2 regions of the Streptomyces ziwulingensis genome follow, and region 2 is predicted to be linked to the other one. Evidence: riboswitches for the same ligand, from Rfam matches in the RefSeq annotation. Region 2 holds a riboswitch; the other holds the start of a gene.
What was found. A riboswitch is a leader RNA that binds a small molecule or an ion and turns the genes downstream of it on or off. The one in region 2 is predicted to bind glycine.

Region 1: another riboswitch for glycine. It lies ahead of gcvP (aminomethyl-transferring glycine dehydrogenase); the one in region 2 lies ahead of ABEB00_RS29595 (glycine cleavage system aminomethyltransferase GcvT).

The regions. Positions count from the first base shown of each region.
Region 1 covers NZ_BAABIG010000061.1:154,512-159,019, reverse strand. The annotation lists gene ABEB00_RS27755 (MerR family transcriptional regulator) at 1-63, shown strand, start outside; gene ABEB00_RS27750 (DNA polymerase IV) at 135-1,682, shown strand; gene ABEB00_RS27745 (PRC-barrel domain-containing protein) at 1,601-1,975, opposite strand; glycine riboswitch at 2,102-2,197, shown strand; gene gcvP (aminomethyl-transferring glycine dehydrogenase) at 2,369-4,508, shown strand, end outside.
Region 2 covers NZ_BAABIG010000072.1:24,899-29,406, reverse strand. The annotation lists gene ABEB00_RS29610 (enhanced serine sensitivity protein SseB C-terminal domain-containing protein) at 1-134, opposite strand, end outside; gene ABEB00_RS29605 (enhanced serine sensitivity protein SseB) at 262-1,053, opposite strand; gene ABEB00_RS29600 (AAA family ATPase) at 1,159-1,827, opposite strand; glycine riboswitch at 2,005-2,100, shown strand; glycine riboswitch at 2,101-2,212, shown strand; gene ABEB00_RS29595 (glycine cleavage system aminomethyltransferase GcvT) at 2,196-3,515, shown strand; gene gcvH (glycine cleavage system protein GcvH) at 3,739-4,116, shown strand; gene glyA (serine hydroxymethyltransferase) at 4,131-4,508, shown strand, end outside.

The DNA of each region.
Region 1 (4,508 bases), on a different contig from region 2:
GAGACCCTGATCGGGCAGAACCCGGCGGACGAACTGGCGCGCAGGCGCAACCGCGCGGTGTGAGGACCGCCGCGGACGTGATGCCCGGGGGCGTGGGCAGGGCATTGTCAGTGGTGTAGGGCAGCATCGGAGAGGTGAGAACCGCACCCACGATCCTCCATCTCGACATGGATGCCTTCTTCGCCTCGGTGGAGCAGGCGTCCAAGCCGAGCCTGCGCGGGAAGGCCGTCGTCGTGGGCGGGCTGGGGCCGCGGGGTGTGGTGGCCACCGCCTCCTACGAGGCCCGGGTCTTCGGCGTCCACTCCGCGATGCCGATGGGCCAGGCCCGGCGGCTCGCGCCCAACGCCGCCTACCTGGTGCCGCGCTTCGCGCTCTACCGGTCGATCAGCGAGCAGGTGATGACGTTGCTGGGGGCGCTGTCGCCGCTGGTGGAGCCGCTGAGCCTGGACGAGGCGTTCGTGGATCTGGAGGCCGGCGGGACGGCCTGGGACGCGGAGTCGGCCGAGCTGACCGGTGCCCGACTGCGGGCCGACATCCGGGCCGCGACCGGACTCACCGGCTCGGTCGGGCTCGCCGCCTCCAAGATGCTGGCCAAGATCGCCTCCGAGGCGGCGAAACCCGATGGGCTGGTGCTGATCGAGCCGGGTACCGAGCGGGCCCTGCTCGCGCCGATGTCCGTGCGGACGCTGCCCGGAGTCGGGCCGGCCACCGGCGACCACCTGCGGCGGGGTGGGATCACCACGATCGGGGAGATCGCCGAGGCGGGCGAGGACGAGCTGGTGCGGCTGCTGGGCAAGGCGCACGGCCACGCGCTGTACGCCATGGCGCTGGCGCACGACGAGCGCCCGGTGGTCGCCGAGCGGGAGGCGAAGTCGGTGTCCGTGGAGGACACCTACGACGTGGACATCCATGACCGGGTGCGGGTCGGCCTGGAGGTGCGGCGTCTCGCCGACCGGTGCGTGCGGCGGCTGCGCGCGGCGGGGCTGTCCGGACGGACCATCGTGCTCAAGGTGCGGCGGTACGACTTCTCCACCCTGACCCGCTCCGAGACGCTGCGCGGGCCCACGGACGATCCGGCGGTGATCGAGGAGGCGGCGGCGCGGTTGCTGGACGGGGTGGACACGACCGGGGGCGTACGGCTGCTCGGCGTGGGCGTGAGCGGGCTCGCCGACTACACACAGGAGGATCTCTTCGCCCAGGCGGCGGTCGGGGAACGGGAACGGGAGCGCGAACAGGAGAGAGAACGAGAGAGGGAGAGAGAACGGGAGCGGGAGAGAGAACGGGAGCGGGAGCGGGGAGCGGCGGGAGGTCCGGCCGGTCCGGCCGGCCCGGACGTGGACCGGCGTGCGCCCGTCGAGCCGCAGGCGCCGCCCGCCGAGCGGCGCTGGCCCTCGGGGCACGACGTGCGGCACGCGGTGTACGGGCACGGATGGGTGCAGGGCAGCGGGCTGGGGCGGGTCACCGTGCGCTTCGAGACCCCTGGTTCGCGGGAGCCGGGGCGGGTGCGCACCTTCCGGGTCGACGACGCCGAGCTGGAACCGGCCGAGCCGCTGCCGCTGGTGGCCGAGGAGCCGGCGCCACCGGCACCGGAGGAGGAGGGTCAGGTGGGTTCCTCGTGGCCGGCCAGCTTGCCGAAGTCCCGGTCGGGGGGCGGGGGAGGGGCGGCCACGTCGAGTCCGTAATGGTGGTAGAGCTGGATCTCCTGCTCCGGGGAGAGGTGGCGGCCGACGCCGAAGTCGGGGGCCTCCTTGATCAGGGACCGTTCGAAGGGGACCCGCAGGGCGCCCTCGACGAGTTCGCTGGGCTCCAGGGGCACGAACGCGTCCCTGCTGAACAGGCCGGTGCGCACGGCCGCCCACTCCGGGTCGCCGGTGGCGTCGTCGAGATAGACCTCGTCGATGGTGCCGATCCTGCTGCCGTCGCGGTCGAACGCCTTGCGGCCGATCAGATTGCGCGGATCGATGTCGGTACGCACGGGCCCTCCACATGGTCACGAACCATCCGGTAAATCATCCGTAAGCACTACAAAAGAGCACATTCGGGTGGACGGCCACTCGAAAGACCGTACGTCAATCGCGCTGGTACGCTGGCAAACGGCTGCTGACCCCGCGCGGGAGAGTCCTCCAGGCTTCATCGGAGGCGCCGAAGGAGCAACTCCTCCCCGGAATCTCTCAGGCACACGTACCGCATGGACGAGGTCACTCTGGAAAGCAGAGCGGGTGTCGACGGCTTCCGCTCTCACCGACGGGGAAAGCCGGCGGCCCTCGGGCGGCCGGTGAAGCTCTCAGGTCGCGATGACAGAGGGGGAGGCCGTCCGGGTACCCGAGTGGTGCCCCTCGAAGGTCGCGCAGACCAGGAGGCCCCCGCCATGACCGTTCACCGTACTCCGCTCTCCGAACTCGAACAGGGAACCCCGTTCGAGCAGCGTCACATCGGCCCCGACCACGAGGCCCGCGCCAAGATGCTCGCGCAGGTCGGATACGGCTCGCTCGACGAGCTCACGGCCGCCGCGGTGCCGGACGTGATCAAGAACGCCGACGCGCTGGACCTGCCGTCCGCGCGCACGGAGGCCGAGGTGCTGGCCGAGCTGCGCTCGCTCGCCGACCGCAACGAGGTCCTCGACTCCATGATCGGGCTCGGTTACCACGGCACGTTCACCCCGCCGGTGATCCTGCGCAACGTCATGGAGAACCCGGCCTGGTACACCGCCTACACGCCGTACCAGCCGGAGATCTCGCAGGGCCGTCTGGAGGCGCTGCTCAACTTCCAGACCATGGTCGCCGAGCTGACCGGTCTGCCCACCTCCGGTGCCTCGCTGCTCGACGAGTCCACCGCCGCCGCCGAGGCGATGGCGCTGTCGCGGCGCCTGGGCAAGAACAAGAAGGGCCTCTTCCTGGTCGACGCGGACGCGCTGCCGCAGACCGTCGCCGTGATCCGGACCCGCGCCGAACCGGCCGGTGTCGAGGTCGTCGTCGCCGACCTCGGCGAGGGCATCCCGGCCGAGGTCGCCGAGCGGGAGATCAACGGCGTCCTCCTCCAGTACCCGGGCGCCTCCGGTGCCGTACGCGACCTCAGGCCGGTCATCGACCGGGCGCACGAGCTGGGCGCCCTGGTCACCGTCGCCGCCGACCTGCTCGCGCTGACGCTGCTGAAGTCGCCCGGTGAGCTGGGCGCGGACATCGCGATCGGGACCACCCAGCGCTTCGGTGTGCCGATGGGCTTCGGCGGTCCGCACGCCGGCTACATGGCGGTCCGCGAGAAGATGGCCCGCAGCCTGCCCGGACGGCTGGTGGGCGTCTCGGTGGACGCCGACGGCAACCGCGCCTACCGGCTCGCGCTGCAGACCCGCGAGCAGCACATCCGCCGCGAGAAGGCCACCAGCAACATCTGCACCGCGCAGGTACTGCTCGCGGTGATGGCCGGAATGTACGCCGTCTACCACGGGCCGGACGGGCTGCGGGGCATCGCCCGGCGCACCCACCGGTACGCCTCCCTTCTCGCCGCGGGTCTCGCCGCCGGCGGTGTCGAGATCGTGCACGGCGACTACTTCGACACCGTCACCGCGCGGGTGCCGGGCCGGGCCGCCGAGATCGTCGGCGCCGCCCGCGAGAACGGCGTCAACCTGTGGCTCGTCGACGCCGACCACGTCTCCGTCGCCTGCGACGAGACCACCGCGCGCGCCCAGGTGGGCGGCGTGTGGAACGCGTTCGGTGTCGAGGGCGACATCGAGGCGCTGGACGGGACGGCCGGGGACGCGCTGCCCGAGGGGCTGCTGCGCACCGACGACTTCCTGACCCACCCCGTCTTCCACCAGTACCGCTCCGAGACCGCGATGCTGCGCTACCTGCGCCGCCTGGCCGACCGGGACTACGCGCTGGACCGCGGCATGATCCCGCTGGGCTCCTGCACCATGAAGCTCAACGCGACCACCGAGATGGAGCCGGTGACCTGGCCCGAGTTCGGGCAGCTCCACCCCTTCGTCCCGGCCGGGCAGGCGCAGGGCTACCTCACGCTCATCCGCGAGCTGGAGGAGCGTCTCGCCGAGGTCACCGGGTACGACAAGGTCTCGCTCCAGCCGAACGCCGGGTCGCAGGGCGAGCTGGCCGGTCTGCTCGCCGTCCGCGGCTACCACCGCGCCAACGGCGACGAGCAGCGGACCGTCTGCCTGATCCCGTCCTCCGCGCACGGCACCAACGCGGCCAGCGCCGTCATGGCCGGCATGAGGGTCGTCGTCGTGAAGACCGCCGGGGACGGCGAGATCGATGTCGAGGACCTGCGCGCCAAGATCGAGCAGTACCGCGACGAGCTGTCCGTGCTGATGATCACCTACCCGTCCACGCACGGCGTCTTCGAGGAGCACGTCGCCGACATCTGCGCCCAGGTGCACGAGGCGGGCGGCCAGGTCTACCTGGACGGCGCCAATCTCAACGCCCTGGTGGGACTCGCCAAGCCCGGTCACTTCGGCGGCGACGTCTCGCACCTGAACCTGCACAAGACGTTCTGCATCC
Region 2 (4,508 bases):
AGCATCCACACCTGCCCGGAGGCCGGGGCCGACAGGGCGCGCAGGAGCGCCTCGTAGGCGTCGTAGCGCCCGGGCGTCACCTGGCGCAGCATGTGCTCGACGTGCCCGGCTGCGGCGGTCCCGCTCGCGCTCACCTGTTACCGACCCTTCGAGAATCGTCCCCTGGTTGGGGACCAGCTTAGGGCGCCCCGGCACCGGAGGGCGCGTGCGTGCCGGGACGCGCCTCGGTGCCGGGCGTGACGCCGGCCGGCCGGGCGGCGGCTACAACTCCCCTTGGTAGAACGGCCGCACCCGCTCGCGCAGCCAGTCGCAGACCGGGTCCTGGGCCGCCTCCAGCAGGATGAGGTTGACCGGCCACGGGACCGGCGCCCGTCCCAGGGCGCGGCCCAGGGCCTCCAGCGGCAGGGTCCGCGCGTCACCCTCCCAGTGGGTCAGTTCGACGCCGACGAACAGGACCGGCGCCGCGGTCTCGACGGCGGCCAGACAGCGGCGGGCGCTGCGTACGACGCCGATGGCGGCGAACTCGGCACCGGCCGCGGCGAGGAAGTCGACCGGGTCCTCCTGCCAGTCGGGCTCGTAGAGCCGGACCCGGCCGCCGCTCGCCGGCCCGTCCAGCGGGGTGCGCCCGGCCCGGCACAGCTCGGCCACGGCCGGCGGCGGCAGCGGGATGCCGACGACACCGTCCGGGTTGACGGCGATGCCGACGTGCGGGGGCAGACCGCGGGCGAACTCGACCGCCGGGGCGACGGTGAACGCCATGTGCGCGCCCGCGACCTGCCGGAGCTGCTCCTCGGAGCTGAACACCGGTACGTACGCCTGGCCCTCGATCTCCAGCGTGGGCAGGTCGAGGGGCCCGCTGTGCGGACCGCCGCCCTGGGGCAGCGGGACCCAGACGAGGCCGCGGCCGAGCACCTCGACTATCCGGCCGCCGGCGCCCGGCACGCCGAGGGAGGCCGAGAGCACCTCTTCCAGCTCGTTGCCGGGCCAGCCGCCGTGCGCGTGGGGATGTGCCCGCGCCGGGAAGTCCGCGGAGAAGTCCGCCGGGAAGTCCATCTGCCTACCGCCTGTGTGGAACCGCTGCTGGGGCTGGAAAGGCTAACCCGTACGGCCGGCCCTCCCGCGGCCCGCCGGTGTCCCGCTCCCCTCGCCGGGGGCCGGTCAGCCTGTGAAGGCGATGCGGCTCAGGGTGTCCGCCGCCGCCCGGTCCAGGAGGATCGCCGAGGTGCACCCGGCCGGCAGGGAGCCCTGCTCCGCGCCGCGCACCAGGCGGGTGGTGGCCGCGCGGTGCCGGAGGAACGCGTACCGGGAGACGCCCCGGCCGCGCTCGCGCTGCCCGGCCAGCGCCCGTTCGGCGCCGACGTCGAGGAGCAGCAGGTGCAGGGTGCCCTCCCGGCGGCGGGCCTCGCGGGCCAGCCAGCCGCGCACCCACGCCTGCGTGCCGCAGTCGTGCACGACCACGCCCTCGCCGGAGCGCAGCGCCCGGCGCAGCCCGGCGAAGTGGGCGAGACGGACGAGCGGGCGGTAGAGCCCGTACGGCAGTAAGCGCGGCATCCGCCGGTCCCAGCGGTCGCGGGTGTCCTGGGAGTCGATGCGCCGGCCGCGCACCGTGCGCTCCATCAGCGTGGACTTGCCGCTGCCGGGCAGGCCGGTGACGACCACCAGGTCCCGGGGTCCGAACAGCAAGGCGTGCGGGCTGTGGCCGTCTCTGTCCCGCAGATCGCGGACGACGGACGCGGGCAGTTCGGCGCACACCTCCCGGGCCGGTGCGCCGGGCTGCTCGGGCAGTGCGAGACCCGAGGTCGTGGCGTACGCCGTGGTCCTGTTCACCGTGATCGTCCTCCCCTGGGGCGGTACGAGTCCCCTCCCCGTCGAGTGTAAAGAGAAGGTAATGCGGAGGTCTCGTGTTTTCGTTCGCTTACTGCCACAAGCCGGTTACAGATCGCGGGCCTGCCGTGAGCGGGCCCGCCGTGCAATGATGGCGACGCCAACTGCATACCGGCCGTTCGAATCCGCGCGGGAGAGTCCCCGGTCCGCACCGGGGCGCCGAAGGAGCAAGTCCCTCCCTTGAATCTCTCAGGCCCCCATTACCGCGCGGGCGAGGCACATCTGAAAAGCGGGCCGCCCCGGTGGCCCCACCCAAGGTGCAAGTCCCGGCCGCCGCGCTCCGGTGGCCGAGGCGAACCTCTCAGGTTCCGATGACAGATGGGGAGGACCGACCTCGCCCGTCCTGCCCTGGGAGACGACCGATGAGCAGTACCGACCCCCGGCGCCCGCGCCGCACCGCGCTCGACGCGCTGCACCGTTCGCTGGGCGCGAGCATGACCGACTTCGCCGGCTGGGACATGCCCCTGCGCTACGGCTCCGAACGCGACGAGCACACCGCGGTGCGCACCCGCGCCGGGCTCTTCGACCTCTCCCACATGGGCGAGATCACGGTCACCGGCCCCGAGGCGGCCCGCCTGCTGGACCACGCGCTGGTCGGCAACATCGGCGCGGTGCGGCCCGGCCGCGCCCGGTACACCATGATCTGCCGCGCGGACGGCGGCATCCTGGACGACCTGATCGTCTACCGCCTGGCGGGGACCGGGGCGGAGGCCGGGGCGCCGGCCGAGGTGGAGGCCGGCGCGGGGGCCGGGGCGGAGGCTGGGGCCGGGGCGGCGGCCGAGGCGGGGGCCGGGGCGGCGGCCGAGGCGGGGGCCGGGGCGGGGGCCGGGGCCGGGTCCGCCCGTTATCTGGTCGTCGCCAACGCCTCCAACGCCCAGGTGGTCCTGGACGCGCTGACCGAGCGGGCGGCCGGCTTCGACGCCGAGGTCCGCGACGACCGCGACGCCTACGCGCTCCTCGCCGTGCAGGGCCCGGAGTCCGCGGGCATCCTCAAGGGGCTCACCGACGCCGACCTGGACGGTCTGAAGTACTACGCGGGCCTGCCCGGCACCGTCGCCGGCGTCCCCGCGCTGATCGCCCGCACCGGTTACACCGGCGAGGACGGCTTCGAGCTGTTCGTCGCGCCGGCCGACGCCGAGCCGCTGTGGCGGGCGCTGACCGAGGCGGGCGCCCCGGCCGGGCTGGTGCCGTGCGGCCTGTCCTGCCGCGACACGCTCCGCCTGGAGGCGGGCATGCCGCTGTACGGGCACGAGCTGACCACCACGCTGACGCCCTTCGACGCGGGGCTCGGCCGGGTGGTCAAGTTCGAGAAGGACGGCGACTTCGTGGGCCGCGCCGCGCTCGCCGAGGCCGCCGCCCGGGCCGAGCACAGCCCGCCCCGGGTGCTCGTCGGCCTGGTCGCCGAGGGCCGCCGGGTGCCGCGCGCCGGGTACGCGGTCGTCGCCGGCGGCGAGGAGGTCGGCGAGGTCACCTCCGGCGCCCCGTCCCCGACCCTCGGCAAGCCGATCGCCATGGCGTACGTCGACGCCGAGTTCGCCGCCCCGGGCACCCCGGGCGTCGGCGTGGACATCCGCGGCACCCACGAGCCGTACGAGGTCGTGGCGCTGCCGTTCTACAAGCGCCAGAAGTAGCGCCGGCCCGGACGGTCCGGACGCGATCCGGCCGGTGCGGGCAGAGCGGGCATCCCGCTCGACCTGGGCCGCCCGGCAGTCCCGGACGGCACCGGCCGGTGGGGCCGCGCGCGGGGTGCCGAAGGTGACCCCGCGCACATTTCCGCCGCTCGGCCGGGTCCCCGATACTCCCCAGTACTCCCCCCTTCACCAGCACTCCCCCGCATACAGGAGAATTCAGGCCATGAGCAACCCCCATGAGCTGCGTTACAGCAAGGAGCACGAGTGGCTGTCGGTCGCCGAGGACGGCGTCTCGGCGGTCGGCATCACGGAGCACGCGGCCAACGCGCTCGGTGACGTCGTCTTCGTCCAGCTCCCCGAGGTCGGCGCCGTCGTCTCGGCGGGCGAGACCTGCGGCGAGCTGGAGTCGACCAAGTCCGTCTCCGACCTGTACTCCCCCGTCTCCGGTGAGGTCACCGAGGTCAACGAGGACGTCGTCGACGACCCGTCGCTGGTGAACTCCGCGCCCTTCGAGGGCGGCTGGCTGTTCAAGGTGCGCGTCACCGAGGAGCCGGGCGACCTGCTCTCCGCCGACGAGTACACCGCCTTCTCGGCCGGCTGACGGGCGAGGACACGATGACCCTCCTGAACACGTCCCTGCACGAGCTGGACCCGGACGTCGCCGCCGCCGTCGACGCCGAGCTGCACCGCCAGCAGTCCACCCTGGAGATGATCGCCTCCGAGAACTTCGCCCCGGTGGCGGTCATGGAGGCCCAGGGCTCGGTCCTGACCAACAAGTACGCCGAGGGCTACCCGGGCCGCCGCTACTACGGCGGCTGCGAGCACGTCGACGTGATCGAGCAGATCGCGATCGACCGGGTGAAGGCGCTCTTCGGCGCCGAGCACGCCAACGTGCAGCCGCACTCGGGCGCCCAGGCCAACGCGGCGGCGATGTTCGCGCTGCTCAAGCCGGGCGACACGATCATGGGCCTGAATCTCGCCCACGGCGGTCAC